3 regions of the Nocardia sp. NPDC052254 genome follow, and region 3 is predicted to be linked to each of the others. Evidence: riboswitches for the same ligand, from Rfam matches in the RefSeq annotation. Region 3 holds a riboswitch; each other region holds the start of a gene.

Region 1 (10,523 bases), on a different contig from region 3:
CCGTCGACCACTGGGTCCTGTTCGGCAGCGATGAGACCCCGCCGGAATGGGGCCGGGCAGTGGATTATCCGGACGAGATGTCCCGGGGCTTGCGTTCCTATCTGCCGGACAATGTGATCGGGCGGTACTACGGCGACGGGCAGACGCTGCCCAACGGCGATTTCGCCATCGACCGCGGGGACATGTTGCGCGAGGATCCGGAGGAATGGATTCGCCGGGTCTCAGTCGGCTGAAGCGGGTTCGACCGTGCCCGAACGCTGTCCGGCGTCACACACCCTGATCAGGCAGATCGGGACGGAACGACACCACGGGATATCCCCGATCGGGGTCGGTGCCGATCTGGGCGCGCACCTGATACACCCGGCTGACCATGTCGGTGGTGATCACCTCGGCGGGCGCGCCGAAGCCGACGATGCGGCCACGGTCCAGGATCAGTACCCGGTCGCAGAACATCGCGGCCAGGTTGAGGTCGTGCAGCGCGATGTAGCAGGTCACCGGGAGCGCGGTCACCAGGGTGAGGAGATCGAGCTGATGGCGGATGTCGAGGTGGTTCGTCGGTTCGTCCAGCAGTAGCTCACGCGGTTGCTGGGCCAGCGCCCGCGCGATATGCGTGCGCTGGCGTTCGCCACCGGACAGCGTGTGCCAGCGGTTCTGTGCCTTGTCGGCCATCGCGGTGTGCGCCAACGCCTTTCGTACCGCCTCGGCATCACTGCCGGCATCGCCGCCGAACACCCCGCGATGGGGGATACGCCCGAGTGACACCACGTCTTCGACGGTGATGTCGATCTCGGTGTCGGCGTGCTGTTCGACGACCGCGACCCGGCGCGCGATCCGGTTGCGGCGCCAGCCGCTGATATCGGCGCCGTCGAGGAGTACCCGCCCGCCGTCGGGGCGGCCGATACCGCTGAGCAGGCGCAGCAGCGAGGATTTGCCCGAACCGTTCGGCCCGAGCACGCCGATGGTCTCGCCGACGGCGGGCTCGATGGTGACATCGTCGAGTACCAGGTTCCCGCCCCGCGTCCAACGCAGATGCTCCGCGCGCAATGTCATGCCATCGCTCGATTCCGTAGCAGCAGTGCGATGAACGCCGGAACGCCGATCAGCGCGGTCGCGACCCCGACGGGAACTTCGGTGGGCGCGAAGACGGTTCGCGCGGCCACATCGACCCAGACCGTGAAGATCGCGCCGGCCAGCACGGTCACCGGCAGCAATCGGCGGTGCCGCGGCCCGACGACCAGGCGTGCCGCGTGCGGCAGCACCAATCCGACGAATCCGATCGCACCGGCCGCGCTCACCAGGGCGGCGGTGATCAACGCGGTGACCGCGAGCAACAGCGCCCGCGTCGTCCGCACCGGAATACCCAATGCCGCCGCCGCGGACTCACCGAAGGTGAACGCGTCCAGCGCCGGGGCGCAGCTCAGGCAGATCACGAGTCCGGCACCCGTGATCGCCCCGCACACGGCGACGTCGTTCCAGTCCGCACCGGACAGCGAACCGAGCAGCCAGAACAACACGCCCCGGGTCTGTTCGGCATCGGCGCTGGACACCACGATGAACGAGGTGAGCGCCGAGAACAGCTGCGTCGCCGCGACACCGGCCAGAATGATGCGGGCCGTCCCGCCACCGACGGCGGCGGCGAGGATCAGCACCAGCGCGAACGCGGCGATCGCCCCGCCGAACGCGCCGGCGGTCAGCGAAATCGCCCCGCCGCCGAGACCGAGTACCGCCACCGCTACCGCGCCGGTCGACGCGCCGGAGGAGATGCCGAGTACGAACGGATCGGCCAGCGGATTGCGCAGCACCGACTGCATGATCGCACCACACAGCGCCAGCCCGGCGCCGCAGATCGCCGCGAGCAGCGTGCGGGGCAGTCGCAGCTCCCATACGATGCCCTCTTTGATCCGGCTGACGTGCGCCGCGTCGAATCCGAGGTGTTCGCCCACGACCGAATAGACCTCGCTCACCGACAGATCGGCCGGGCCGATGGTCAGCGTGATCGCGATCGAGACCACCAGCACCGCGAGCCCGGTCGCCAGCAGGACCGCGACCACCGGCACCCTGCGCCGGGCGATGGTCGCGGTCAGCGGACCGGTCCCCACTGCGCCAGCGCCGCCGCCACCTTCTCCACCCCGTCCACGGTGCGCAGCGATGGATTCAGATCGGCGCCGTTGACCACGACGAACCGTTTCTCCCGCACGGCAGCCATCCGCTGGGTGACCGGATGTGACTGCAGGAAGGCGATTTTGCTGTCGAGGCCGTCACCGTCGATCGTGCGCCGGCTCAGGTCGGCGAGCACCAGGGCGTCCGGATCACGGTCGGCGACGCTTTCCCAGCCGACCTGTGGCCATTCGTCGGTGGTGTCGGCGAAGACGTTGCTCGTACCGGTCGCGTCCGCGATGATTCCGGAGGAACCACAGCATCCGGCCATATACGGCGTGCGGATGTCGGAGAACCAGAATGCGAGGCGCACACCCGAGTTCTTCGTGGCCGCGGTGGCCGCGTCGAGGCGGCGCTGCAAGGACGCGATCAGCGTCTCGCCGCGATCGCTCACATCGAAGATCGCGGCCAGCTGACGGATTTCGGTGTAGACCGAGTCGATGCGCAGCGGTTCGGTGCGGCCGCCGTCGGCGTTCACACTCGAGGTCCGGCCTTCGCAGTCGGTCGGTGACAGATAGTTCGGCACCCCGAGCTGATCGAACCGGTCGCGGTCGGCCACGCCGCCGGTGCCCAGAGTGCCGCCGAAGGACGCGGCGACGAAATCGGGCTCGGCGCCGAGCACGGCCTCGAGCGACGGCTGATTCTCGGCCAGTCGCGGCACCTTCGCATTGGCGTCGGCCAGATCCGCGCGCACCGGGTCGGTCCAGGTGGCGGTGCCGGCCATCCGATCGGCCAGGCCCAGTGACAGCAGAATCTCCGTCGATCCCTGATTGAGCGAAACCGCCCGCCGCGGCGGCGCCTCGACGGTGACCGCCCGCCCGCAATTCTGGATCGTCAGGGGGAAACCGGCCCGGGACTCGGCGGGTGGGCCGGCGGTGTCGCCGCGGCCGGCGCACCCGGCGAGGCTCACCGTGACAAGCAGCGCGAACAGGGCACCGAGGTGCCGGATCACCGAACGCATGAGGCGTGAACTCCTTGATCAGGGCCCGGCCGCGGAGCCGTGAAAAGCGGTACCACGATCACCGAGTAGCCGGGCTCCGGCCCGAATCGAGCCGTTACCGTTGCGCGTCAGCCCCGGATTCACACCGGTGTTCCCTCGACGATCGCTGCCCAGATGCTACCGGTGGGATAAATGGACTTTTCGGACGGATGGCGTGCTGGCCACCGTCGCCGGATCAGCGCAGAGGTGGGTCGAGCCGGACTGCGGTGCCCGACACCCGGATCCGCTCCTGGCCCGGATCGAGCGTGACTTCCAGCAGTGAGGGCCGCCCCATGTCGTGGCCCTGGTGGAGGGTCAACCGGGCGTCGGGCGGGACCAGACCGAGCCGGCGGGCATATGCGCCGAAGGCGGCAGCGGCGGCGCCCGTGGCGGCGTCTTCGACGACGCCGCCGACAGGGAATGGGTCGCGGACGTGGAAGACCGTCGCGGATTGACGCCAGACCAGCTGCACCGTGGTCAGATCGAGCCGGCGCATCAGGGCGAGCAGGCGGTCGAAGTCGTAGTCCAGGTCGGCCAGTCGCTGTCGTGTGGCCGCCGCCAGCACGAGGTGGCGCACCCCCGCGTAGGCGATCTTCGGGGGCAGCGCGGCATCCAACTCCCGCTTCGCCCAGCCGAGTGCCGCCAGGGCTTCCGCGACATCCGCCGGGTCCGCCTCGTACACCCGCGGCGGCACGCTGGTGAGCGTGGCCTTCGGTATTCCGGCTTCCTCGTGGACGGTGACCGGCACCCGGCCCGCCCGGGTGTGCAGGTCGAAGTTCCCGGCGCCGAGCTTTTCGCCGAGCGCGATGGCGGCGGCCACGGTGGCGTGGCCGCAGAAGTCCACTTCCGCCTCGGGGCTGAAGAACCGGAGGGTGCAGGACCGGAGGTCGTCCGGGTCGGGACCCGGGGTGAGAAAGGCGGATTCCGAGTAACCGAGTGCGGCGGCGATGCCGAGCATCGTGGTGTCGTCGAGTCCGGCGGCGTCGAGTACGACGCCGGCGGGGTTGCCGCCGTGGGGGCTGGTCGCGAAGGCGGTGTAATGCAGGACGTTGTCGGTGATCGGGCTGTTCATGAGTGAGATCCCTTGTCGGAGAGTCAGATTGGGGAAATGTGGGCGAGCGGTCACCGGCGGCCGGGCGTGCCCCACCGTTGCCGCGAGGCGGACAGGGCGAGCAGGGTGCCGATGGCGAAGGCCGCTGCGGCAAGGGCCGCCGAGAGCCGTAGACCGGGGATGAAGTCGCCGGCGGCGGCGAGTGTGCCGAACAGCGCGACGCCGACGGTGCTCCCGACCTGGCGGGAGACGTTGAAGACGGCGGCCGCGATGCCCGCCCCCGACGCCGGAGCCGCGTCGATGATCGCCGCGGTGGCGGCCAGGGCGGTCGTGGTCTGGCCGAGACCCGTGGCGATCAGGGCGAACAACAGCGCCCAGTAGGGAGTGTGCGGTCCGGCGACCAGCCAGCCGAGGAAGCCGGCGGTGCCCAGCGCCAGACCCGCGGCCATCGGGACGTACGGGCCGGTGCGGGCGACGATCCGGCTGAACAGCGGGGCGGCGATCAACCCCATGCACACCGATGGCAGCAGGGCGAAGCCGGTGGCCAGGGCGCCCAGACCGCGCTCCTGCTGGAAGTACAGAGTGCTCAGGAAGAGCATGCCGTAATAGCCGAGACTGATCAGCAGCCCGATCACGGCGGTGCCGGTGAATGCTCGGGAGCCGAACAGCGACGGGGGGAGCAGCGGCGCACGGCCGTCCGCCCGCTGCTCCAGGGCGCGCTCGACCAGGGCGAAGGCGATCAGCGCGGCGGCGCCGAGGCCGAAGGCGGCCAGGACCGGCGCGGCCGTCCAGCCGCGTGTGCTCGCCTCGTTGAGGCCGAAGGCCGAGGCGACGAGCCCGACGACGCCGAGTATCTGCCCCAGCGGGTCCATCCGGCGAGCTCCTGCCGTGCGGGAGCGGGCGCGCAGGTGACGCCGGGTGAGGAAAATGGCGAGGGCGCCGACGGGCAGATTCAGCCAGAACACGAAGCGCCAGTCGAACGCGGAGACCAGAATTCCGCCGACGACCGGACCGGCGCCGAACGCGACGGAGGCGACCGCGCCCCAGAGGGCGACCGCCCGGGCCCGCACCGTGCGATCGGGGTAGGTGGCCTGCAGAAGTGCGAGTGACGCGGGTACGAGTAGCGCGGCGCCCACACCCTGCGCGAGCCGCCCCGCCACCAGCAGGCCGACGGAGGTGGCGAGGCCGCAGACCACCGACGCGGTGGTGAAGACCCCGAGGCCGGTGAGAAAGATCCGGCGGTGCCCGAACCGATCGGCGAGGCCGCCGCCGAGCAGGAGCAGCGCCGCGAAGACGGTGCTGTAGCCGTCGACGATCCACTGCAGGGCGGCGGCTCGGGCGCCGAGAGAAAGGCGGATATCCGGGAGGGCGACATTGACCACCGTCACGTCGAGCATCACCAGGAAGTAGCCGAGGCTGAGCGCGACCAGCGGGGCCACTGCGAGTCGTGGGTGATCCGTGCCGGAAGGTGTGGCCGGCCGGAGTCTTTCGGCGGCGCGCCCGGGTCGGGCGGCGAGGTCCGTGGGGGTCATGGAAAAAATCATCGACCCCGGACACTTCGTCAGCCATCAAAGTGTCGCCGTTCTACGCTGTGGTCATGCCGGATCCGCACCCGCTCAAGCATCAGACCGACATCGCCCGCGCCGCCGCGCTGATCGCCGATCCTTCGCGGGCCGTCATGCTCAAATGCCTGGCCGACGGCCGCGCCCTGCCCGCGAGTGCGCTGGCGGCCGAGGCCGGGGTCAGCGCGGCGACGGCGAGCGTGCACCTGGCCAAGCTGGTGGCGGGCGGGTTCGTCACGGTCGCGCGGCAGGGGCGGCATCGCTACTACCGGCTCGCGGGTCCCGACATCGGCGGGGCCCTCGAGGCGCTGGCCATCGTAGCGCCGGCATTGCCCATCACCTCCCTGAAGGAAAGCAACCGCACCAACGCTCTGTACCGCTCCCGCACCTGCTACGACCACCTGGCCGGACAGCTCGGCGTCGCCCTGCTCCAGGCGTTGCTCGACCGTGGTGTGCTCACCGGGCACGACGGCATCCACCGCCCTGGTGAAGCGGTGCGCGACCGCCCGTCGTCCTACGGTCACGATTTTCGCTACGAACTCACCGACTCCGGCCGCGGGCAGCTGCGCGAACTCGGCATCGACACCGATCGCTTGCCGCCGCGCCGGCCCGCGATCCGCTACTGCGTCGACTGGAGCGAGCACCGCCACCACCTGGCCGGCGGTCTCGGTGCGGCTCTGACCGCCCGGCTGTTCGACCTGGAGTGGGTGCGCTGGGGCGTCGGCCCGCGCCTGGTTCACCTGACCGAGCAGGGGGCCGCGGGCCTCGAGCGGTCACTCGGGCTGGTGCTCGTCGAGGCGTGAACAACCCGCCGCCACAAGGACTCTCGTCTCGGCTCGGGAACGGTCGGCTGGTCGGTGTGATCGCTGGGCCCCACCGCGGTGGATGTGCCTCCGACGTGGAGTGCCGCACGCCGTTCGGAGAATTCTGTGAACAGATGTGCACTGAATTGTGTCGATTGCCGTCCAGTGGGTATATGCGGAACCGAGGGTGTCATCCATCTGGGTGTTGGCGTCGCAGTAGCTGGGAAGGCGGTCTGAAGACGATGGCGATCCGAGGCGGGGCGGTCGATGCTCCGCGAGGTGGAACTGCAATGTCAGTGTACGGTCGTGCGCAGAAGTGAGGGACTGCGATGGATCTGTTGAAGTGGAGTAAGCGTCCCGCTGCCGGTGTCAATGCGAGAAAGCCTCAGGTCAATGTCGTGCGAGGGCTGGTGGCGCGCGCCACCACACCGCTGCTTCCGGATGACTATCTCCGCTTGATCAACCCGCTGTGGACCGCTCGCGAACTCCGGGGGAAGGTCGTCGACGTCGTCAAGGAGACCGCCGACTCGGCCACCGTGACGATTCGTCCCGGGTGGGGTTTTCCGGCGACGTACGAACCGGGGCAGTACGTCGGTATCGGGTTGCGGATCGGGGGCCGGTGGCACTGGCGCTCCTACTCGCTCACCTCGATCGGGTCCTCGTCGGACACGACCATCTCGATCACGGTCAAGGCCAATCCGGACGGTTTCCTGTCGACCCACCTGGTCGACGGCGTCCAGCCCGACACCATCATCCGGCTGGCGGCGCCGAAGGGCGATTTCCATCTGCCGGAGCCGGTGCCGGGCAGGATCCTGTTCGTCACCGCGGGCAGTGGGATCACGCCGGTCATCGCGATGTTGCGGGCGCTGGAGGCGCGCGGTGACGCACCCGACATCTGCCATGTGCACGCCGCGCCGACTCGCGACGACGTCATCTTCGTCGATGAGATGCAAGCCCGCGCAGCCGACGCCGATCACTACGACCTGACCATCCAATTCACCCGTGAGATGGGACATTTCGACGTCGCGCGCCTGGACGAGTGGGTGCCCGACTGGCGCGAACGCGAATGCTGGGCCTGTGGGCCGCCCAGCCTGCTCGACGCGATGGAATCCCACTACGAGGCGGGTGGCCTGCGCGAGCGCCTGCACACCGAGCGGTTCACCATTTCGCGCACCGACCACGGGGCCGAGGGCGGAAAGGTCCGTTTCGCCGTCTCGGGCAGGGAGGCCGAGATCGACGGTGCGACAACACTTCTGGAAGCCGGCGAAGAACTCGGAATAACCATGCCCTTCGGCTGCCGGATGGGGATATGCCAGACATGTGTCGTCCCGCTCGCGGGGGGATACGTGCGCGACCTGCGCACCGGCGCGGAGCGCCGCGAAGGAGAACGGATCCAGACATGCATCAGCAGCGTGTCCGGTGAATGCACCCTCGATTTGTAGGAGGTCCCATGGCCATCACCGATATCGACGCCTACGCCCATCTCACCGCGGCCGACATCGAGGCCCTCGGTGCCGAACTGGATACCATCCGCCGCGATATCGAGGAGTCCCGGGGCGAACGGGACGCCGCCTATGTGCGGCGCACCATCGCGCTGCAGCGCGCTCTGGCCGCCGGCGGCCGCGCAACCCTGATGTTCAGCAATCGGAAGGCCGCGTGGCTGGCCGGGACGGCGATGCTCTCGCTGGCCAAGATCATCGAGAACATGGAACTCGGCCACAATGTCATGCACGGCCAATGGGATTGGATGAACGATCCGGAAATCCACTCCTCGTCGTGGGAATGGGATACCACCTGTCCCAGCGTGCAGTGGAAGCATTCGCACAATTTCGTCCATCACAAGTACACCAATGTCGTCGGTATGGATGACGATGTCGGTTACGGCATCCTGCGTGTCACCCGAGATCAGCGGTGGGAATGGTGGAATGTCGGAAACCCGGTGTACAACCTGGCCCTGGCGACCTTCTTCGAATGGGGTGTCGCCCTGCACCACCTGGAAGTGGAGAAACTCCGCAAGAAGGACAAGACCTGGCGGCAGGCGTTCAAAGACCTGAGGATCATCGGGACGAAGGTCGGCAAGCAGGCGGCGAAGGACTATCTGATCTTTCCCGCGCTGGCAGGGCGGAACTGGAAGACGACATTGACCGCCGATGCCACCGCCAACTTCGTCCGCAACTACTGGGCGTACATGGTCATCTTCTGTGGTCACTTTCCCGACGGTGCCGAAAAATTCACCAGAGCCGAACTCGAAGTCGAAGACCGGCCACGCTGGTATCTGCGACAAATGCTGGGATCGGCCAACTTTCACGCCGGCCCGTTGATGCGCTTCCTCAGCGGCAATCTGAGCCACCAGATCGAACACCACCTGTTCCCCGATCTGCCGAGTAACCGCTACGAGGAAATCGGCGTCCGCGTTCGCGAACTGTGCGAAAAGTACGACCTCCCCTATACGACGGGTTCGATCGGCCACCAATACCTGTTGACGTTCCGCACGATCGCGAAACTGGCCCTGCCGAACGCGCTGCTCGCGGCCACCTCCGACGATGCCCCCGAGACCGCCTCGGAGCTGCGCTTCGCGATCCGCGAGGGGATGCAGGACCACTTCGGCGTCGATCCGCGCACCGGCAAGCGCCAGGGGCTTCGGACAGCCTTGCGCGAAGTGAAACGCGCGCCGCTGCGGGCGGCGAGCTGAGCGTCGGTGCGGGCCCCGGTCCGTCCGCGCGTTTGCCGACGGCCGGGCCGGGGGAGGAAGCCTCGGCACAGGTGCCGGCCACTGAGTGGAAGACCGGCCGCATCGATCACCCACGGCCCCGTACGCTCGGCGGACGGGAAAGGTGGCGGCGGTGCGAACACTCGAATGTGATGTCGAGGCAGGGTGGATCGACATCAATGACCACATGAACGCTCAATACTACGGGATCGTGGTCTATCGCGCCCACGCCGCGTTCACCGACGCGCTGGGTCTGGGCGACGACTATGTCCGGCGGACGGGGTGCGGGAAGGTCGTCGTCCAGACCGCGATGAGCTATGAACGAGAAGTGCGGCGCGGGGCGCGGCTCGCTGTCGATTCCTGGTTGCTGGGTGTGGATGCCAAGCGGCTGCACTTCTTCCACGAATTGCGCAATCTGGACGACGGCTCCCGGGCGGCGGTGTCGGAACAGTTGGACCTGCACGTCGATCTCGGCACGAGACGGACCGCCGCGATGCCTCCCGATGTCCTGGCCCGGCTCAGCGGGTTCGCGGCCGAACAGCGCGCGACGGGCCGGCCGGACGGTGTGGGGCGCAGGATCAGATTCCCGGGGTGATCTCGTGGCGGCCGGCCCGCTCGACAAACCGATAGCCGGATCCACGGTCCCGCAATAGTATTCGATCGATGACAAAGGAACGCCGCCGCAGAGTGCTCACGGTGGGTGAGCGGCAGTACGTATGGAAGGTCCACCACCAGCACGTGAACGGCTGTGAGGAAGTCCTGCGGCTGCGCCAACTCGGGTCGGTCGCGGGGTTGACACTGGTCTTCCACCCCGACGGTGAGCGTCACGTCTCCGACGGCGGGCCGTCCGCCACCGGTCTCGTCTGGATCGGTGACCGCCTGCTGAACCTGAACAAGCCCGGCGTGGTCCGGGCATTCGTCGATGCGGCCGTCGAATCGGGCTGGATGACGCACACGCGCACGAACGGCCGCCGCGACGGCTGGGACCTGTTCGACGACGCGCATGCCAGGAGTGCCGACGACTACTCGACTCCCTGAACACCGAGACGTGACGTGCCGCGGTGTTTTCGCGCTGTCGCGATCCGGCCGCTACGCCGGTTTCGTGAACGCCAGCAGCCGGCCGGTGGCGTGCTGACGGATGTCACCGTGCTGGTTGAGGGTGTCGTAGGCGGTGGTGATGAATCCGCGGCTCGGGTCGGAGGTGGATCGGCGGACGGCGGTGACCTCCAGTTCCACGTGCAGCCGGTCACCGGGCCGGGTC
Region 2 (10,523 bases), on a different contig from region 3:
TGAGCTGCCCGACGACGCCCAGTTCGGGCAATTCCTGCAGCAGGAGCGTGCCTCCCGCCGCGCCGATCGATCACTGCTGTCGCTGATCGCGAAGATGCCCGACAGCTGCCACCCGATGGATGTGGTGCGGACCGCGATCAGCTATCTGGGCGCCGAAGATCCGGCGGAGGACGACAATTCGGCGAAGGCCAACCGCGCCAAGTCGCTGCGCATGCTGGCCGTGCTGCCGACCATCGTCGCCGCCGATCACCGGCGTCGCCACGGACTCGAGCCCATCGCCCCGCATTCGCACATGGGGTACGCGGAGAACTTCCTGAACATGTGCTTCGGGAAGGTGCCGGCACCGGAACTGGTGAAGGCGTTCGAGGTCTCGCTGATCCTGTACGCCGAGCACAGCTTCAATGCCTCCACCTTCGCCGCGCGTGTGGTCACCTCGACACTGTCCGACATCTACAGTGCCGTCACCGCCGCCATCGGTGCGCTCAAGGGACCGCTGCACGGCGGCGCGAACGAGGCCGTCATGCGGGACATGCTCGAGATCGACGATCCCGCCCTGGCCGAGCAGTGGCTGCGGAACAAGCTGGCCAACAAGGACAAGGTCATGGGCTTCGGCCACCGGGTCTACAAGAACGGTGATTCCCGGGTGCCGACGATGAAGAAGGCGTTCCTCGACATCGCCGCGACCACCGGCGGGCAGAAGTGGGTCGAGATGTACGAGATCCTCGAGCGCACCATGAACGAGGCGACCGGTATCAAGCCGAATCTCGACTTCCCCACGGGCCCGGCCTATTACCTGCTCGGCTTCGATATCGACGTGTTCACCCCGATCTTCGTGATGAGCAGGATCACCGGGTGGACCGCGCACATCATCGAACAGGGCGAGTCCAATGCGCTGATCCGGCCGCTCAGCGAGTACGTGGGTGTGCCGCAACGTTCGGTCGTCGCCTGACGGTGTCAGGGCCGGCAGACCCGGAAGACACCGTCTGACAGCCCGGCGCGACCCTCCCGACGGCCCGCACTCACCGGTGCGGGCCGTCCTCCTCGTCGGTGCGCATCCCGTCACCGATTCCCCGAATCAATGAGGTAGACCACTCCATGTTCTCGAAAGTCCTGGTGGCCAACCGCGGCGAGATCGCCATCCGCGCGTTCCGCGCCGCCTACGAGCTCGGCGCGAATACCGTTGCGGTTTTCCCATACGAAGACCGGAATTCACCACATCGGCTCAAAGCTGACGAGTCCTACCAGATCGGTGAGGTCGGGCATCCGGTACGCGCGTATCTGTCCGTCGGGGAAATCATCGCTGCCGCACGGCAAGCCGGGGCCGACGCGGTCTATCCGGGTTACGGATTCCTGTCCGAGAATCCGGATCTTGCCGCTGCCTGCACCGCGGCGGACATCACCTTCATCGGGCCCTCGGCGCAAGTGCTGGAGCTGACCGGCAACAAGGCGCGCGCGATCGCGGCCGCCAAGGCTGCCGGCCTGCCGGTGCTGAAGTCCAGCCGGCCGTCGGCCGTCGTGGACGAACTGCTGTCCGCCGCGGAGACGATGGACTTCCCGGTGTTCGTCAAAGCCGTAGCGGGCGGCGGTGGCCGGGGGATGCGGCGGGTCGCGGACCGGGCGCAGCTGCGTGAGGCCATCGAGGCCGCCTCCCGCGAGGCCGAATCGGCCTTCGGCGACCCCACTGTCTTCCTGGAGCAGGCGGTGATCAACCCCCGCCACATCGAGGTGCAGATCCTCGCTGACCAGCAGGGTAACGTCATCCACCTCTTCGAGCGCGACTGCTCGCTGCAGCGCCGGCACCAGAAGGTGATCGAACTCGCGCCCGCGCCCAATCTGGAACCGGAACTGCGGGAACGGATTTGCGCCGACGCGGTCGCCTTCGCCCGGCAGATCGGCTACAGCTGTGCGGGAACCGTGGAGTTCCTCCTCGACGAACGCGGCAACCACGTCTTCATCGAGATGAATCCGCGTATCCAGGTGGAGCACACGGTGACCGAGGAGATCACCGATGTCGACCTGGTCCAGGCGCAGCTGCGGATCGCCTCGGGGCAGACGCTGGCCGATCTCGGCCTGACCCAGGACTCGATCACCATCCGCGGCGCGGCCCTGCAGTGCCGCATCACCACCGAGGATCCGGCCGACGGGTTCCGGCCCGACACCGGCCGCATCACCGGCTATCGGTCGCCCGGCGGCGCGGGCGTGCGTCTCGACGGCGGAGCGAACGTCGGCGCCGAGGTGGGCGCCTACTTCGACTCCATGCTGGTGAAACTCACGTGCCGCGGCCGTGACTTCCCGGCCGCCATCGCCCGTGCCCGGCGCGCGGTCACCGAGTTCCGCATCCGGGGCCTGGCGACCAATATTCCCTTCCTGCAGGCGGTTCTGGACGATCCCGCCTTCCGGTCCGGCCGGATCACGACCTCTTTCATCGACGAACGCCCCGAACTGCTCACCCGGCACGCCTCCGCCGACCGGGCCTCCAAGATCCTCGACTACCTCGCCGACGTCACCGTCAACACACCGCACGGCGCGCGCCCGACGGCGGTGTATCCGCACGACAAGCTGCCCGATATCGACCTGTCGGCCCCGCCGCCGCCGGGAACCCGTCAACTGCTGCGGGAACGCGGGCCGGAGGGATTCGCGCGCTGGCTGCGCGAGCGCAAGGAACTCGCGGTCACCGAGACCACCTTCCGCGACGCGCATCAGTCGCTGCTGGCGACGCGGGTGCGCACCAGCGGTCTGCTCACGGTCGCCGGGCATGTGGCACGGATGACCCCCGAGCTGTTGTCCGTCGAATGCTGGGGCGGCGCGACCTACGATGTGGCGCTGCGGTTCCTCTACGAGGATCCGTGGGAACGACTGGCGGCGCTGCGGGAGGCGATCCCCAACATCAACCTGCAGATGCTGCTGCGCGGGCGCAACACCGTCGGCTACACGCCCTACCCCGAAAAGGTCACGCGCGCCTTCGTTTCCGAGGCCGCGGCCACCGGCATCGACATCTTCCGGATCTTCGACGCGCTCAACAACGTCGACCAGATGCGCCCGGCCATCGACGCCGTACGCGAGACCGGAACGACGCTGGCGGAAGTCGCGGTGTCCTATACCGGCGATCTGTCGGACCCGGGCGAGGATCTCTACACCCTCGACTACTACCTGAAGCTCGCCGAACAGATCGTCGAGGCCGGGGCCCATGTACTCGCGATCAAGGACATGGCCGGGCTGTTGCGACCTCCCGCCGCGCACACCCTGGTGAGCGCGCTGCGCCGCGAGTTCGACCTCCCGGTGCACGTGCACACCCACGACACACCCGGCGGACAGCTGGCCACCTACCTGGCCGCGTGGCAGGCCGGCGCCGACGCGGTGGACGGCGCGAGTGCTCCCATGGCGGGCACGACGAGCCAGCCCGCACTCTCGGCGATCGTTGCCGCCGCGGCACATTCGCCGCACGACACCGGGCTGAACCTGCAGAATGTCTGCGACCTCGAGCCGTACTGGGAGGCGCTGCGCAAGGTCTACGCCCCGTTCGATGTTGCCGCGTCGGGCCTGACCTCTCCGACCGGCCGGGTCTACCACCACGAGATTCCGGGTGGTCAGCTGTCGAATCTGCGCCAGCAGGCCATCGCGTTGGGACTGGGCGACCGGTTCGAGGATGTGGAGGCGAACTACGCCGCCGCGGATCGGCTGCTGGGCCGCCTGGTCAAGGTGACACCATCGTCCAAGGTCGTCGGTGATCTCGCGCTCGCGCTCGTCGGCAAGGGCGTGGAGGTCGACGAATTCGCCGAGGACCCGGCACGTTTCGATGTTCCCGATTCCGTGGTGGGCTTCCTGCGTGGCGAATTGGGTACTCCGGCCGGCGGGTGGCCGGAGCCCTTCCGGACGCGGGCCCTGACCGGACGTGGCCCGGCCCGGCCGGAGGTCGCGCTCACCGCCGACGACGAGCGAGAATTGAACAGCTCGTCCACCGAGCGGCGAGCCGCGCTCAACCGGCTGCTGTTTCCCGGACCGGCCGCCGAATTCCGCACCCACCGTGAGAAATACGGCGACATCTCGGCCCTGTCGGCGAATCAGTTCTTCTACGGTCTGCGCCACGACGAGGAGCATCGGGTACAGCTCGAGCCGGGCGTGGTCTTGCTGATCCGCCTCGAAGCCATCTCCGAACCGGACGAGAAAGGCATCCGTACGGTTCTGTGCCTGCTCAATGGCCAGCTGCGGCAGGTCGCGGTCCGGGACCGGTCGATCGCGGACCAGATCCCGCTGGCGGAGAAGGCCGACCTCGGCAACACCGGGCACATCGCCGCCCCGTTCTCGGGCGTGGTGACCGTGGCGGCCGCGGTGGGTGACCGGGTCGAAGCGGGCGATACCGTGGCGACCATCGAGGCGATGAAGATGGAGGCCGCGATCACCGCTCAGCGCGCCGGTGTCGTCGACCGCATCGCCATCGGTTCCATCCAGCAGGTCGATGGCGGGGATCTCCTGATGACCCTGTCCTGACCCCGTGGTGCTCGCCGGCCCGCGCCGCCGGGTCTGCGAGCACCACGCTGCCAGGGGGATCCGCATCCGAATCCGTGGGTTCGCGGGTGTCCACCTGATGAGATGTGCCTGCCGCCTATCGGGACGACAGTCCGATTCGCTATATTTGCTTCCGCAGCTGGTTCGCCGGAGGTGGAGTCGAGGAGCCCCTGATCCATCCGACGGCGTCGAAGCCCGGTCTCGCGTTCGCGCGGACACCGGGTGAGAGGGAACTCGGTGGAACTCCGGGACTGTCCCGCAGCGGTGAGTGGGAACGACAGCCGTCATTCGCACTGGGCACACGTACTGATGCCTGGGAAGCGACGGCCGGTAGGTCCAGCCCCGGCACGAACAGCCGGGGTCGCCCCTCTCGGGTGGCGCCCACGAGTCCGAAGACCTGCCCGTTGTGCCGGATACGCCGTATCCGGCGGTCGTCGCCTCGTGGATCGGGCGCTACGCCGAGTGGACCCGGGCACGGGATGATGCTTCTTGGGCTCCCTCAGCGTGTGCTCCGGATGGGCGGCGGTCATCGGCTGCTGACCATGGAGCTCATCGATGTCGAACCCTGAAAACACGTTCACCGCCACTGTGCTGGGTCTGCCGCGGATCGGCCCGAATCGCGAACTGAAGCGCGCGATCGAGTCGTACTGGGCAGGCCGCATCGAGGCCGCGCAATTGCACGAAGTGGCCCAGGAGCTGCGTGTCGATCAGCTCACCGCGGTCCGCGACGCCGGCCTGGATTCCATTCCGGTGGGAACGTTCTCGTACTACGACCACGTGCTCGACACCGCCGTGCTGCTGGGCGCGCTGCCCGAACGAGTGCAGGGCGTCGCCGATGAGCTCGATCGCTATTTCGCGGCCGCGCGTGGCACCGCGGACGTCGCACCGCTCGAGATGACCAAGTGGTTCGATACCAACTACCACTACCTCGTACCGGAGATCTCGGCCGCGACCGAGTTCTCGCTGCATCCCGACAAGCCCCTCGCGGAGTTGAAAGAGGCGCTCGCACTGGGGGTTCCGGCCCGGCCGGTGGTTGTCGGTCCGATCACCTTCTTGAAACTGGCCAAGTCCGTGGACGGCAGCGAACTGCTCGAGCGGCTGCCCGATCTGCTTCCGCTCTACGAACAGCTGCTCGCCCTGTTCGCCGAGGCCGGTGCGCGATGGGTGCAGCTCGACGAACCGTCGCTGGTCACCGATCTCACCGAGGCCGAGCTGGCAGTGGTGCACACCGCTTACAAGCGGTTGGCCGAGTCGGCCGCGCGGCCATCGATTCTGGTGGCCTCCTACTTCGGCCGCCTGGGCGCGGCGCTGCCCGTGCTCGCCGACTCCGGTGTCGAGGGCATCGCTGTCGACCTGGTCGCCGGTGGCGACGCCGACGTGGCAGCCGCGGGGGAGCTGCGTGACACAGTGGTCGTCGCGGGCATCGTGAACGGTTACAACGTCTGGCGCATCGACCCGGACGCGGCGCTGCCCAGGCTGCGGGAACTGCGCGCTGCCGGGGCCACGGTGGCGGTGTCGAGCTCCTGCTCGCTGTTGCATTCGCCCTACAGCCTCGAGCCCGAAACCGGACTGGAGCCGCGTCTGCGCAGTTGGCTCGCCTTCGGCACGGAGAAGATCGCCGAGGTCCGGCTGCTGGCCTCCGCCCTGTACGACGGTGCGGACACGGTCGCCGAGCAGTTGGAGATCGCGCGCACCGCCGTCGCGGACCGCCGCGCCGATCCGCGCCTGCGCATCGAGTCGGTGCGCGATCGCTCGGCCGCCCTGGACTCCGATGCGGCACAGCGAACCTCGGCCGACGAGCGGCGGGTGCTTCAACAGCGACGACTGAAGTTGCCGCTGCTGCCCACCACCACGATCGGGTCGTTTCCGCAGACCGGCCGCATCCGGATCGCCCGCGCCGAGCTCACCCGCGGCCGGATCGACCGCGCCGAGTACGACAGCCGCATGCGCGCCGAGATCGCCGAAGTCATTGCGCTGCAAGAGGAGATCGGCTTGGACGTGCTGGTGCACGGTGAGCCGGAACGCAACGACATGGTCCAGTACTTCGCCGAGCAGCTGGGTGGATTCGCCGCGACCGCGAACGGCTGGGTGCAGTCCTACGGCACTCGCTGTGTGCGCCCGCCGATCCTGTTCGGCGACGTCACGCGACCGGCGGCCATGACGGTCGAGTGGAGCACGTACGCGCAGTCCCTGACCAGCAAGCCGGTCAAGGGGATGCTGACCGGTCCGGTGACGATCCTGGCATGGTCCTACATCCGTGACGATCAGCCGCTGGCCGACACCGCGCGTCAGATCGCGCTGGCCATCCGGGACGAGACGGTGGATCTGGAGGCGGCCGGGATCGGCGTCATCCAGGTGGACGAGCCCGCGCTGCGGGAATTGTTGCCGCTGCGTCGCGCCGATCAGGCCGCGTATCTCGAGTGGGCGGTCGGCGCGTTCCGGCTGTCGACAGCCGGTGTCGCCGACGAGACGCAGATCCACACTCACCTGTGCTATTCGGAATTCGGCGAGATCATCGGCGCCATCGCGGGATTGGACGCCGATGTCACCTCGATCGAGGCGGCACGCTCGCATATGGAGGTGCTCGACGACCTGAATGCCGCGGGCTTCGACCTGGGTGTGGGACCGGGCGTCTACGACATCCACTCGCCCCGGGTGCCCGGTCCGGAGGAGGTCCGGAGCTCGCTGGAGCTGGCGTTGAAGGCCGTTCCGGCCGAACGGCTCTGGGTGAATCCGGACTGTGGTCTCAAGACCCGCGGCACCGAGGAGGTCGCCGAGTCGCTGCGCAACCTGGTGGCAGCGGCTGCCGCACTGCGCTGACGAACGGTGCCGGGACCGCGATGGCGGGCCCGGCACCCCCGGCCGTCATTCCTAGTCCCGAGGTGAACATGTACTCCAATCCGATGCCGGAACATTCCGCGCCCGGTCCCGCTGTCCGGCCCACTCCGGTGTCCGGCGCCAGGTCGGTGGTTCAAAGCCTGCACGCTCATTCCGCCGCGATGCGGGTGCCGTTCTCCGTGGAGTTCAATCCGCCCCGCGACGCCGCCGGTGAGGCGCGGCTGTGGCGCGCGGTGCGTCAGTTCGAACGCATGCATCCGGCATTCGTGTCGATGACCTACGGCGCGGGCGGGTCGACCAAGGATCGCACCGCGCGCCTGACCGGGGATCTGGCCCAGCAGACCACCTTGCTGCCGGTGGCGCATCTGACGGCGGTCGGCCACAGCATCGCCGAACTGCGGGCGCTGGTGGGTGCTTACGCCGACTGCGGGATACGCAACATGCTCGTCCTGCGGGGCGACCCGCCGGGGGATCCCCTCGGTGAATGGCGCAGGCACCCCGCGGGGGTGCAGTACGCCGACGAGCTCGTGCGGATCGTGCGCGATCTCGGCGATTTCAACGTGGGAGTGGCGTCGTTTCCGCAGGGCCATCACCGGTCCCCGGATCTGGCCACCGACACTGCGCACCTGGCGGCCAAATTACGTGCCGGAGCGGACTATTCGATCACCCAGATGTTCTTCGACGTGGAACATTATCTGCGCCTGCGTGATCGCGTGCTCGAACACGACCCGGTCGAGGGGGCGAAGCCGATCATTCCCGAGCTGATGCCGATCACGTCGTTGCGCACCGTCCGGCGGGCGGTCGAATTGTCCGGCCGCGAGCTGCCGGCGACGGTCCACGAACGTCTGCGCCGGGCGGCCGGTGACGGACCGGAGGAGAATCGGGCCGCGGTGCGCGCGGTCGGCATCGACATCGCCACCGAGATGGCACAGCGGCTGATCGACGAGGGTGCGCCGTGCCTGCACTTCGTCACCCTCAACTTCGCGAAGGCCACGACAGAGGTGCTGACGAATCTGGGCTACGGCGTGCGCGCCGCCCCATTGAGCGCCTGACGGCACGGCACATGTCCGGCCGCACGGCCGGAGCCACGGTGATCGGGACCGGACGCCGGTCGCCTCTCGATCAGGAGGCGACCGGCATCGGGCAGGGCGCGGATGTCACGGTCGAGGTGCCGCCGAAGACGGCAGTTCCGGCGTTCCAATGATTCACAGGGCGAGCATGGCCGCGGCGACCCGGTCGGCGGCGGCGGGACGTAGCGCGGTTCCCATGTCGTCGAGGACGAGCAGTCGCGCTCGGGAGATTTCGGTGGCGAGGACCTCGCCGTTGCCGACCGGGAAGAACGGGTCCGCGCGACCGTGCACCACGAGCGTGGGCAGGTCGAGTTCGCCGAGCCGCTCCCGCCAGCGCGGGGCGCAATCGATCCGGGAGAACACCATCCCGAGCTGGTTCGCCTGATGTGCCGCGGGGGCGCTCGACAGCGTCCGATCCCAGATACGGGCCGCCGTCGCCCGCGCCTGTTCGGGATCGTTGCCCATCGGTTCGGCCCCCGCGGCGGCGAACGCCGCGACGGCTTCCCGGTCGGTCCACTCCGGCATCGGGTGGGAGAACAGCGCATCCATGACCGCGAAATCGTGGTCCGGCAGGTCCTCGTCGACCGGCCCGGGCGCCACCGGCCGAGTGCCGACGAGGGTCAATGCGGAGAACACGTCCGGGTGGTCCAGCGCCGCGACCTGAGCCACCATCCCGCCGACGCCGACTCCACCGAGCTGGGCGCTACCGGCACCGAGCGCCTCGACCAGCGCGGCCGCGTCGGTGACCAGATCCCGCAGGTCGTAGGCCGGATTCTCCGGGTCGACGGTCGTCGATGCACCGCAATCGCGCAGGTCGTAGCGGACCACGCGCCGCCCGCCCGCCGCGAGTCGTTCACACAGCGCATCGGGCCAGGACAACATCGTTGTTCCGCCGACCAGCAGGACCAGCGGATCGTCCTCGCGACCGAAGCTCTCGATGCCGAGATCCACACCGTTCGCCCGCGCGCAGGTCGCATCCGATCGAACCGGTTCCGTCATAGCTGGGCTCCTCTCAATCGGTCCGCCCAGAACTGTCGACGAGAGGATCACCGGAAAGTCATCGGTGTGCGCTTCCTGGAGGGCATTTCCCCGCGCACCCGCGAACGCGGCCGTTGCCGTGGTCCTTCGGTCCGCCGCGTTGAAGTCGGTCGACTGCCCCTCGTCCCACTTCACTCGACAGTCACCGAATCGAGATGTGTTCACTGCCGCCATGGTCAGCGATATGAGTCATCAAAAGTGTTGTCGAACAGCATATTCCGCATCGTGACGTTCGGAACGCCCGACAGGCTCCGGCGCCGTTCCGGACGCCGTCTCGACCACCGATGTGCACCGGCGGTCGAGAAGGCATCGCTCCCGGAGTCAGCGGGTGGCCGGCTGCTCGTCGGCCGCGGTGAGCCGGGTGCGCAGAACGTGCAGAAGTACCACGGCCATCGCCATGAATCCTCCGACCACCCACAGGCCGGCCTTCGACGAGCCGGTCGCGTCGAGCAGCCAGCCGGTCATGTACGGGGCCAGCAGTCCGGCGGAGGCCCCGATCGTGTTCACCAGCGCGATTCCGGCGGCCGCACCCGCTCCGGTGAGGAAGGTCGTCGGCAGGTACCAGAAGATCGGCAGGGCGGAGAAGATGCCGGTCGCGGTCAGGCTGATGACCACGATGGTGAGCAGCGGTGAGTTCATGTACATCGCGACCGGCACGCTGACGGTGGCCAGGACGGTCGGAGCGATGACATGCCACATACGTTCCTGGAGCCGGTCGGACCGCCGCGACCACAGGATCATCGCCAGCGATGCGAGCAGGAACGGGACGGCGACGATCAGGCCGTTCTGGGCGATCGAGAACGTCGTGTCGAACTGTTCGGCGAAGCCCGCCACGATGGTCGGGAGGAAATAGCTGATCGCGAACAGGCCATAGCCGATACCGAAATAGGTCAGGCCGAGCAGCCACACCATCGGGTTGCGCAGTGAGCTCCGGGCGGACGCATGACCCGCCGCGGCCGTATCGGACTGTTCGGATTCCATCGTGCGATCCAGCCAGGTGCGCTCCTGGTCGGTGAGCCACTTCGCCTGACGCGGGCGGTCGGTCAGATAGAACCAGGCGACGATGCCCAA
Region 3 (10,523 bases):
AGGAACAGTTCCAGCAGGCCTTGCGGCAGCCCCGGTTGTCGAAGCCGGTACCGGAATTCCTGAACTCCAACCGTGCCGTGCCGATCCGCGCGATTCCGGAGGCGGAACTGCAGGCCACCACCCTGGAGTGGTTCGGTGAGTTCGAACGGAAGCTCGAGGCGTACAGCAAGCTCGGCGTCGATCTGAGCTGGGTGATGACCTGGGCGAAGAAGTACTGGTGGAGTTTCCTGGTCCGGGACATGAGCCTCAATCACGAGCTCTACACCCCCGATGTCCGCTACACCGATGTGACCACCTTCGGCCGCACCATCGTCGGCATCGACGAGTTCGTGAAGTACAACTTCGCCTTCTTCGACGCGATCCCGGACTGGCGTTACGACCCGCTGCCCGATCAGGTCTATCTCGACGTGACGCCGGAAGGCAACGTACGCACCGTCATCCGCTACATCGGCAGCGGTCACTGGACCGGCCCGCTGCGACTCTATCCCTATGACGATTCGGCGCCGGTCATCCACGGCAACGGACGCTTCATCCAGTGCCCGGCCGTCGACCGCTACCACTTCAGCGCCGACGGACTCATGGAGGAAGGCGAAACTCTCTACGACTTCCTCGACGCCACCCAGCGCGGCGGTGTCCTCCCCCGGGACGACAGCTGGCAGTTCCGCGCACTCATGGCCGCCTCGAAACTGCCGGCACTGCTGTCTCGATTCGGGAACATCCGGTAGTCACACAGGCCGGTCGCATCGCGTTCTCAGCGCCGTCACAGCAGTCCTTCCGCACAGTGGCGGTATGACCGACGAGAAGTGGCCGACCCGGCCCACAGGTGAGGCATGAACAGCGCATTCGATGGTTCGGGTATCGACGGTTCGCTGTTCGTCACGATCACCGGCTTCGCGCGGGACACACCCTGGCTCAACACCGCCGCGCAGTGGTCGACCGACGCCGTGCTCGTGGTATTCGCGGCCCTTGTCGTCCTGGCCTGGTGGCGCGCCCGACGCGCGGATGTCGCCACCATGGCCGCCGCGCTCACCGCTCCGCTCGCGGTCGCGATCGGATTCGGCGCCGTGGAGGTGGTGAAGAATCTCGTCGCCGAGGCGCGTCCCTGCGTTTCGATGCCGCACACCTACATCATCGACACCTGTCCGGTCACCACCGATTACGCGTTTCCCAGCGGCCACACCGCTTTCGCCGCAGCGACGGTCGGGGCGCTGTGGGTGGTCGAGCGCCGACTCGCGTGGGTCGCGGCCCTGCTCACAGTGGTGGAAGGGTTCAGCCGCGTCTACGTCGGCGCGCACTATCCGCATGATGTCGTGGGCGCACTGGTGATCGCCGGTCCCGTCGCACTGTTGTGCGCTCTTTCCGGGAGACGCCTGCTGCCCGCCGCGGTGGCGCGTCTGCGCTGGGGATTCACCACCGCGTTCGTCGGTCCGGGGCCTGCGGCAGGCGAGGTTCCTCCGAAATCGGTGGTCGATACGCACGGCGAGTGGTCCACCACGTCGGCGGAGAGCGACTGTACTGGACGGAATTCTTTATAGCCCAGGACAATTCATGTGGAACGATCCAGTCGAGATGACGATTGGAGGCCGATGATGCCCATCGAGCACGAAGCCAAGGTTCTCGATATCGACCCCGAGACCACCGAACGCACCATTCTGGACAAGGGAGGCCGGAAGCTCGGCGAACGATTCATGCGCCGCTACGTCTACGACATCGCTCCCGGCGACAAATCCAAGTGGATCCGCCTGCGAGACAATGGAAACAGCGTCACACTCGCGGTCAAGCAGATCACCGGCGACGCCATCGACGGAACTCATGAAGTGGAAGTGACCGTCGACGACTTCGGTGCCACCAACGAACTTCTCGGAATACTGGGCTTCACGCCGAAGTCCTACCAGGAAACCGAGCGCGCCAGCTTCACTCTCGACGGCGCACAGCTCGAAATCGACAACTGGCCGCTGATTCCGCCGTACCTGGAGATCGAAGCACCGACGACAGCGGAGGTCATCCGGGTCGCCGAGCTGCTCGGCTACACCGAATCCGAGCTCACCGGAGAAAACACGATCAAGATCTACGCCCGCCACGGGATCGATCTCGACACCGTTGCCGAACTTCGCTTCCGAGAGCCCCGGGGCACGCGGTAGGCCGTGGCGCCGGCGGGGCTCACGTCATCGGGGGATCTCCGCCGGGCCGGCCGCACACCCGCGCCGAACGCAACGGCGGCGGCCCGTAACGCGTCCGTGTCGATGTGACCGAGACGTCATGCATGCGACTCACCAGCGGTGATCGTATTCCGTGCGACGTCGCGATTCCCAGGGAACTCGCAGCCGAGGCTCCGGTCGAGCGTGATCCGCGGCGATACGATCGACCCACACCGCGGTGACCGGGCTGCGTCGCCCGATCGTCCCGATTCGCCGAGGAGTGTGATGGACGAAATCAACGGTCTTCCCGCGCACGTACTGCTCGTACATTTCGTGGTCGTCCTCGTCCCCCTGACCGCCGTACTCGAGATCGTGTGCGCACTGTGGCCCGCCGCACGACGCGGCGCACTGCTGTGGCTGACCCTGATCCTCGCGGCGATCACCATGGCCCTGACACCGATCACCATCGATGCCGGCGAGTGGCTCTACGACCTGCGCAAGAATCCGTCGCCGACGCTGCGCGAACACGCCGACCGTGGCGGCACGATGCTGTACTTCGCCATCGCGCTGCTCGTGGTCGCCGTACTCCTGACGGCCTTGCGACTCGCCGAACAACGCCGCCCGAACCCCGCCACCCTCGCCCGGGTGGCCGTCGCGATACTCGCCGTCGTCGTCGGCATCGCATCGATCATCCAGATCTATCGCGTCGGTGATGCGGGCGCACATTCGGTGTGGGGCAACGAGATCACACATCTGAGGAAGAGCGGATAACACTCGCGCCCAGAGGTCGAATCTCGTCGTGCCGAAACAGGCCGTGCTCCCCCGCCGCGCTCACTCCCGTCCCGGCGACGGCCGGACCCGGCACGTCATCGGTCTCGTCGTGGTACCCGATGACCCCGCGCCGAACCCGGCCGAGGAGCCCGGCGCCGATTAGTCTGACGCCATGAGCTCCAGCGCGTTCGGACCGGGTGACGTCGTCATATTTCCGCGCGGCCCGTTCAGCGGCATCTGCGGAGTCGTACGCGAGGTCGATCTGCGCCGGGCCACGCTGCGCCTGGAATTCAGCGAAGGAGTGGTACACCGCGAAGGGAATGTGCTGCGCGAGCGCCGCCACGCCATGACCGTCGCCTTCGACGAGGTCGAGCTCATGTGAAACCGGCCGCGCCCGGGAACGCCCATGGTCATGATGACCGAACGCCACCGATCGGCGCACGAGAGACGGAGGCCGTCGTGCCGAACGAAAAGCAATCGAGGTACCGAGAACTGGCGGATCGCATCCGCACCGGCAAGGGCGCCGTCTCGGCGGAGCTGCGCGATCGCACCTTCCGCAATGCCGACCTTCCACCAGCCCTGCGCCCCTTGATCGACAAGGTCGTCAGCCGGCCCGCCGAGATCACCGACGCGGACTTCGCCACGGCCGGCGCCGCCGGTTTCGACGAGGATCAGCTGTTCGAGCTGGTGACAGCCGCCGCTGTCGGGCACTCGTCACGCATGTACGAGTCGGGACTCGCGGCCTTGGCCGAGGCCACCGGCGGGAAGGCGGACGGCTGATGCGTCCCGGAATCCTGAACCACGGTTACCGCCCCGGCACCAAGATCCTGTTCCGGATCATCCGCCTGCTCACCGGGCAGCAGCTGCCCGACGCCGCGAAACTGACCTTCTACCGGCCCGATTTCTATGGCTCCCACGCCAAGAAGTTCACCCATGAGGCGATGCGCGGTCCATCGGAGTGGTCGGTCGCGGATCGAGAACTCATGGCAGCCTACGTATCCCAGGTCAACCAGTGTGCCTTCTGCATCGGCGCGCACACCGCGACGGCTCGTATGGCCTACGCCGACGATGCGAAAGTCTCCGCGGCACTGAGTGATCCGGATTCCGCACCGATCCCGGACGGCCTGCGAGCCACGCTACATCTACTGGGCAGGCTCACCAGGGGCGCCGCGGTGACCGCCGACGACATGCGCGCGGTACTGGCCACGGGCGTCTCCCCGGCCGGCATCGAGGACGCGCTGGCGGTCTGCGCCGCCTTCGACATCACCAATCGTCTCGCCGACGCCTTCGACTTCGAACTGCTCAGCCCGGCGGGATTCGATTCGGGCGCAAAGTATCTGATCGAACGCGGCTACCGCTGAGCCGAGTCGCCCACTCCGGGAGCCACGCGGCCACCGATCACCCCTTGCCGCGCGCAATCGCCAAGAGTACTGTCCAGACAGTTGTCCAAGGCGAGGTGCGTGAGCTATGAGCGAAAAATCCGTCGGAGCGTCCGGACGCGGCAGCGCGACCGAGGCCGACTACGTCGTCGTCGGCGCGGGCAGCGCCGGCGCGATCGTCGCCGGCCGGCTGGCGGAATCCGGGGCGAGCGTGATCCTGCTGGAGGCCGGGCGCAGGGACAACACCCGGCTGGTCACCATGCCGGGATCGATCGCGATGGTGCACACGGTGCCGCAGCTGAAGAAGCGCGTCACCTGGAAGCAGTACTCCACCCCGCAGAAGCACGCGCACGATCGCAGGATTCCGATGACCCGGGGCAAGGTGCTGGGCGGATCCAGTTCGGTCAACGGCATGCTGTTCGTGCGGGGCAACAAGGCCAACTTCGATTCCTGGGCCGCCGAGGGCTGTGCGGGCTGGAGCTACGACGAGGTGCTGCCGGCCTACAAGCGGCTCGAGAACTGGGAGGACGGGGCCGGCGAACTGCGCGGGGCCGGCGGGCCGATCGAGGTCACCCGGCAGCAGCACCTGACCCCCATCGCCCGGCAGTTCACGCAGGCCGCCACCGAGACGCTCGGGGTGCCGGAGATCGCGGACTACAACGGTGAATCCCAGGAAGGCATCAGCACCTTCCAGCAGAGTGTGCGTAACGGGCTGCGCTACAGCTCTTCCCGCGGCTATCTCACCAACCGACCGAATAAGAATCTGACGGTGGTGACCGACACGCACGTCGCGCGCGTCGTCGTCACCGGCGGCCGGGCCACCGGCGTGGAGGTGATCGGCAGGCAGGGCCGGTACCAGATCCGCGCAGGCAAGGAAGTGATCGTTTCCGGCGGCGTCGTGGGGTCGCCGCAGATTCTGATGCTGTCCGGAATCGGCCCGGCCGCGAAGTTGCGTGAACTCGGTATCGAGGTGCACGCGGATCTGCCGGTCGGACAGAACCTGCACGACCACCTGTTCGTGCCGATGACGTTCATCTCCAAGAACGCCGTACACCGCAGCACGCCCACACATTTCGCCCCGGCCGTCCTGCGCGAGCTGTATCGGCCGGGCAGCAGCTGGTTCGGACGGACCATGTTCGAGATGGTCGGATTCGTGAAAACCTCCTTCGCCCACGATGTTCCGGACATGCAGATCCACACCCTGCCATGGGGATATCCGACGCCGAATCAGGACGAGGACACACTGCACACCGTGGACCGCCGCGCGGCGCTGACCATCTTCCCCACCCTGATCTATCCCAAGAGTCGCGGTGAGCTGACCCTGGCCTCGGCGGATCCGCTGGATTCCCCGCTCATCGACCCCGGCTATCTCACCGATCCCGCCGACACCGAATTCCTCATCGAGGGTATGCGGATGATCCGGGAGATCATGGCGCACAAGGCCATCGCGGGTGATGTGGTCGAGGAGCTCGCTCCCGGTCCGGACTACTTCGACGAGACGGCACTGCGCCGGGAGCTGCCGACCCGGGTGCATTCGGTGTATCACCCGGTCGGCACCTGCCGGATGGGAGTCGACGAACGCGCGGTGGTGGACCCGCAGCTGCGGGTCCGCGGTATCGAGGGCCTGCGGGTGGCCGATGCCTCGATCATGCCCAGCGTCACCGGCGGCAACACCAACGCGCCCTCGTACATGATCGGCGAACGGTGCGCCGAATTCATCACCGCCGGTTAGCTGTTGACACTCCAGCGAGCTCCCGCGTCGTCGCGACGGCGCACCAGCTCCGAGCCCGGAGTGAGCCGGGCGCCGAACGCCTCCCACAGCGAACCGTCGCAGACACGCTCCACGGTGAAACGATGCTTGCCGTAGCAGGCGCGCGACAGCACCGACAGCCGGGACTTGCCGATCAGTCGGTAGAGCTGCCCGCCGATTCGCACCGTCGAGTTCATGTACGCCCCTCTCGTCGCTGTCTGTTGTCCGACAGCGGCAAGAATCGCAAGATGCGCCTGAATGGCTCCTGAAGTGAGCTGAAGTCCTTTTCAGGAGCCGGTCGAAACCCCGGGTGTGCCGTCGCGCCGGACGGCGCAGTATGCTGCCCGCGCAGCTGGTTCGCCATGATCACGGTGCCGGGAGCCCCCGCTCGGTCATCGGCGTCGAAGCCACACGCGGCACACGGTGTGCCGACGTGGGGTGAAGAGGGAACCCGGTGGAATTCCGGGACTGTCCCGCAGCGGTGAGCAGGAACGAACGCCGTCACGAGCACTGGATGCGCGCATCCGGGAAGCGACGGTCAGTAGGTCGGCCCGATTCTGGTCCGGTGCCCGCGAGTCCGAAGACCTGCCCGTTGTGCCGGATGCGCCGCATCCGGCGGTCGCCGCCTCGTGGATCGGGCGCGTCACCTGCCGTTCGCACCGGTGTCCCCGGAGCGAGGTGGATCGGGGTGTGCTCAGTAGGGCGGTGGCTGTCCCTTGCCAGCCGACGGAGTTCATCATGGTCGCTTCCACTGCCCGTACCTCTTCGCTCGACAACCTGTCGCTTGTCGAGCTCGATCCGGAGCTGGCTGCCGCGATGGCGGGCGAGCTCGCCCGTGAGCGCGACACCCTCGAGATGATCGCGTCGGAGAATTTCGTGCCGCGCGCGGTGCTGCAGGCGCAGGGCAGTGTGCTGACCAACAAGTACGCCGAAGGGTATCCGGGTCGCCGCTATTACGGTGGTTGCGAGCATGTCGATGTGGTCGAGGATCTGGCGCGTAATCGGGTCAAGGAGTTGTTCGGCGCCGAATTCGCCAACGTGCAACCGCATTCGGGTGCGCAGGCCAACGCCGCGGTACTCATGTCGCTGATGAACCCGGGTGAGAAGCTCCTCGGTCTCGACCTCGCCCATGGTGGTCACCTCACCCACGGCATGCGCCTGAACTTCTCCGGCAAACTCTACGAGGTCCATTCGTACGGCGTTTCCGAACAGGACCATCGCATCGATATGGATCAGGTGCGCAAACAGGCCCACGAGGTACAACCCAAGGTGATCGTGGCCGGCTGGTCGGCCTATCCCCGGCACCAGGACTTCGCGGCCTTCCGCGAGATCGCCGACGAGATCGACGCTTACCTGTGGGTCGACATGGCGCACTTCGCCGGTCTGGTCGCCGCCGGGCTGCACCCCTCACCCGTCCCGCACGCCGACATCGTCTCCTCGACCGTGCACAAGACTCTCGGTGGTCCCCGCTCGGGTCTGATCCTGGCCAAGCAGGAGTTCGGCAAGAAGCTCAACAGCGCGGTGTTCCCGGGGCAGCAGGGCGGTCCGCTGATGCATGTGATCGCCGCGAAGGCCGCCGCGTTCAAGATCGCCGGCACCGAGGAATTCCGTGACCGGCAGGAGCGCACGCTGCGCGGTGCGAAGATCCTGGCCGAGCGGCTCACCGCCGCCGACGTCCGCGATCGCGGAATCACCGTGCTCACCGGCGGAACGGATGTGCACCTGGTGCTGGTCGACCTGCGTAACTCCGTTCTGGATGGTCAGCAGGGTGAGGATCTGTTGCACGAGGTCGGAATCACGGTGAACCGCAACGCCGTTCCGTTCGACCCGCGCCCGCCGATGGTCACCTCCGGCCTGCGTATCGGCACCGCCGCACTGGCCACCCGCGGCTTCGGCGACACCGAGTTCACCGAGGTGTCCGACATCATCGCCACCGCCCTGGCCGGCAACGCCGACCTCGACGCACTGCGCGCACGGGTCTCCAAACTGGCTCTGGACCTCCCGCTCTACGAGGGCCTCGAGGACTGGAAACTGCTCGGCTGATCGGCCGCCGACTCGCGCTGCCGCAACCAGCCGACGAGCGACTCCCCCGCATCGAGCACATGCCGTTCGGCGAGGGCTCGGGCTTGTTCGGCATCGTGGGCGGCGAGGGTGTCGAGCAGTTGGGTGTGCTCGTGCAGGGCGTGCTGTTCGTGGTCCGGGAACATGCGCAGGAAATTCGACGGCACCACCCGCGACGCCAGCTTGATCTGGGCCAGTAACCGAGGCGAGTGCGCGGCGCGGTGGATCTCCTGGTGGAAGTGCCAGTTGGCCTCCCCGATGCGATCGTCGCCGGACAGGCGTTCGACATCGGCCGCGAGGGTGCGCAGGTTCTCCAACTCCTCGGCCGTGGCACGTTGCGCCGCCCACGCCGCGGCCTGACCGGTGAGCACACCGAGCAGGGTGAAACTGTCGCTGATATCGGCGGCGCCGATCCCGAGCACGGTGATCCCGCTGCGCGGCGCGACCCGCACGAGCCCCTCGAACGACAACTCCAGCAACGCTTCTCGCACCGGGGTGCGACTGGTCGCGAACTCCTCGGTGATGGCGTCGAGATCGATCCGCGCCCCGGCCGGCAGCACTCCGGTGAGGATGCGGTCGCGTAGTTCACGCGCGGCCCGCTCACGCACGGTTCCCGAGATATCCACACCCGCCATGGTCAGGGAGCCTAGCAGCGCGGCAATACCAAGTTTGAAATCTGATATATCAGATGTTAGATTTCTAACCATGGCTCAGCGGCGCGACGACACCATGGCACTGGTCGCCTTCATGCAAGCGGGAAACACTTCGGTCTACGCGGGCTCCTGGCGACACCCGGCAACCGAGCACGGTTATCTCGATGCCTCCTACTACGCGAAGATCGGCCGGCAGCTCGAAGAAGGCTGTTTCGACCTCATGTTCTTCGACGACCGGCTGGCGATGCCGGGCATCTACGGCGGCAGCGTCGGCGAGGCGGTCCGGCACGGCGCCCGCCCGGTGAAACTGGATCTGGGTGCGGTCCTGGGCGTGTTGTCCCAGGCCACTTCCCGAATCGGTTTGGGCGCAACCTATTCCACCACCTACTACCAGCCCTTCCATGTGGCGCGCACCTTCTCCACCCTGGACCATCTGTCCGGCGGGCGGGCGGCGTGGAACGTGGTCACCTCCGTCAACGATGGCGAAGCCCAGAACTTCGGCCTGGCAACACATCTCGGACACGACGAGCGCTACGACCGCGCCGACGAATTCCTGAACGTGGTCACCGGCCTGTGGGACACCTGGGAAGACGACGCGATCGTGCACGATCGGGCCGCGGGCATCTACGCCGACCCGGACAAGGTGCACGAACTCAACCACTCGGGGCAGTACTTCACCGCGCGCGGACCGTTGACCGTTCCCCGCACACCGCAGGGACGGCCGGTCATCATTCAGGCGGGCTCCTCCGGGCGCGGCCGCGAATTCGCCTCGCAGTGGGCCGATGTCATCTTCACCGGCGATCCCGGCCTCGAGGTGGCGCGTGCGCACTACGCCGATCAGAAGGCCCGGCTGTCGGATGCCGGCCGCGATCCGGCCGCGGTACGAATCTGCCCCATGGCCTACGCCGTGGTCGGTGAGACCGAGCGCCATGCCCGCGAGCGCGAGGACATGCTGCTCAACGATCTGGTGGATCCGATGGCTTCGCTGACGCTGCTGTCGGAGCTGATGAACTACGACTTCGCGCAGTACGCGCTCGACGATCCGGTCACCGATGAGCTGATCGCCTCGGTCAGCGGTATTCGCGGGCTGGTCCAGAATCTGCGCGCCCATCTCGGCGGCGAGACCGTGACGGTCGGCGATCTCGCCGGGCATCGGGCCACGCTGCTGCAGGGACCGCGGTTCGTGGGCACCGGCGCGCAGGTCGCCGGGCAGATGGCCGAATGGTTCCACGGCGACGCGTGCGACGGATTCGTGCTGGCCGCAACGCATCTGCCCGGTGCGTTCGAGGATGTCGTACGGATGGTCGTGCCACATCTGCAGCGCGCCGGCCTGTTCCGCACCCGGTACACGGGTACGACTCTGCGTGACCACCTGGGTCTGGCCCGCCCGCAGCGCCGCACCGTGGTGCCCCTCGGGACGAGTGCGTAGATGAACCCGGCGACACAACCGCTGCACGGAATACGGGTACTCGATTTCGCCACCCTGGCCGCGGCTCCGCTGGCGGCCACCTATCTGGGCGAGTTCGGCGCCGAGGTGATCAAGGTGGAGCAGCCCGGGACGGGTGATCCGTTGCGCGGCTGGGGCAATCAGCGCGACGGCGTCGGCTTGATGTGGAAGTCGATCGCCCGGAACAAACGCTGCGTCACCTTGGATCTGCGACGCGAACCGGGGCAGAAGTTGTTGCGACGCCTGGTGGAGCAGGTGGATGTGGTCGTGGCCAATACCCGTCCGCACACCTTGCGCGCCTGGGGCCTGGACTACGAGAGCCTG

What was found. A riboswitch is a leader RNA that binds a small molecule or an ion and turns the genes downstream of it on or off. The one in region 3 is predicted to bind cobalamin.
Region 1: it holds a riboswitch for cobalamin, as region 3 does, so the genes downstream of both, AB0L57_RS30805 (ABC transporter substrate-binding protein) here and glyA (serine hydroxymethyltransferase) in region 3, are expected to answer to the same signal.
Region 2: it holds a riboswitch for cobalamin, as region 3 does, so the genes downstream of both, metE (5-methyltetrahydropteroyltriglutamate--homocysteine S-methyltransferase) here and glyA (serine hydroxymethyltransferase) in region 3, are expected to answer to the same signal.

Annotation. Positions count from the first base shown of each region.
Region 1 is NZ_JBFAUW010000021.1:68,944-79,466, forward strand. It holds gene AB0L57_RS30790 (hypothetical protein) at 1-233, shown strand, start outside; gene AB0L57_RS30795 (ATP-binding cassette domain-containing protein) at 268-1,050, opposite strand; gene AB0L57_RS30800 (iron chelate uptake ABC transporter family permease subunit) at 1,047-2,051, opposite strand; gene AB0L57_RS30805 (ABC transporter substrate-binding protein) at 2,081-3,118, opposite strand; cobalamin riboswitch at 3,168-3,294, opposite strand; gene AB0L57_RS30810 (PhzF family phenazine biosynthesis isomerase) at 3,333-4,208, opposite strand; gene AB0L57_RS30815 (MFS transporter) at 4,259-5,719, opposite strand; gene AB0L57_RS30820 (helix-turn-helix transcriptional regulator) at 5,785-6,552, shown strand; gene AB0L57_RS30825 (ferredoxin reductase) at 6,882-7,994, shown strand; gene AB0L57_RS30830 (acyl-CoA desaturase) at 8,003-9,244, shown strand; gene AB0L57_RS30835 (thioesterase family protein) at 9,396-9,857, shown strand; gene AB0L57_RS30840 (hypothetical protein) at 9,926-10,300, shown strand; gene AB0L57_RS30845 (MaoC family dehydratase) at 10,352-10,523, opposite strand, start outside.
Region 2 is NZ_JBFAUW010000001.1:842,477-852,999, reverse strand. It holds gene AB0L57_RS03955 (bifunctional 2-methylcitrate synthase/citrate synthase) at 1-949, shown strand, start outside; gene AB0L57_RS03950 (pyruvate carboxylase) at 1,096-4,488, shown strand; cobalamin riboswitch at 4,693-4,926, shown strand; gene metE (5-methyltetrahydropteroyltriglutamate--homocysteine S-methyltransferase) at 5,062-7,326, shown strand; gene AB0L57_RS03940 (methylenetetrahydrofolate reductase) at 7,395-8,396, shown strand; gene AB0L57_RS03935 (alpha/beta hydrolase) at 8,550-9,413, opposite strand; gene AB0L57_RS03930 (MFS transporter) at 9,774-10,523, opposite strand, start outside.
Region 3 is NZ_JBFAUW010000007.1:177,758-188,280, reverse strand. It holds gene AB0L57_RS19685 (nuclear transport factor 2 family protein) at 1-725, shown strand, start outside; gene AB0L57_RS19680 (phosphatase PAP2 family protein) at 831-1,535, shown strand; gene AB0L57_RS19675 (CYTH domain-containing protein) at 1,590-2,141, shown strand; gene AB0L57_RS19670 (DUF2231 domain-containing protein) at 2,424-2,909, shown strand; gene AB0L57_RS19665 (hypothetical protein) at 3,082-3,291, shown strand; gene AB0L57_RS19660 (hypothetical protein) at 3,369-3,689, shown strand; gene AB0L57_RS19655 (carboxymuconolactone decarboxylase family protein) at 3,689-4,270, shown strand; gene AB0L57_RS19650 (GMC family oxidoreductase N-terminal domain-containing protein) at 4,377-6,020, shown strand; gene AB0L57_RS19645 (hypothetical protein) at 6,017-6,235, opposite strand; cobalamin riboswitch at 6,444-6,646, shown strand; gene glyA (serine hydroxymethyltransferase) at 6,777-8,081, shown strand; gene AB0L57_RS19635 (GntR family transcriptional regulator) at 8,045-8,734, opposite strand; gene AB0L57_RS19630 (LLM class flavin-dependent oxidoreductase) at 8,805-10,181, shown strand; gene AB0L57_RS19625 (CoA transferase) at 10,182-10,523, shown strand, end outside.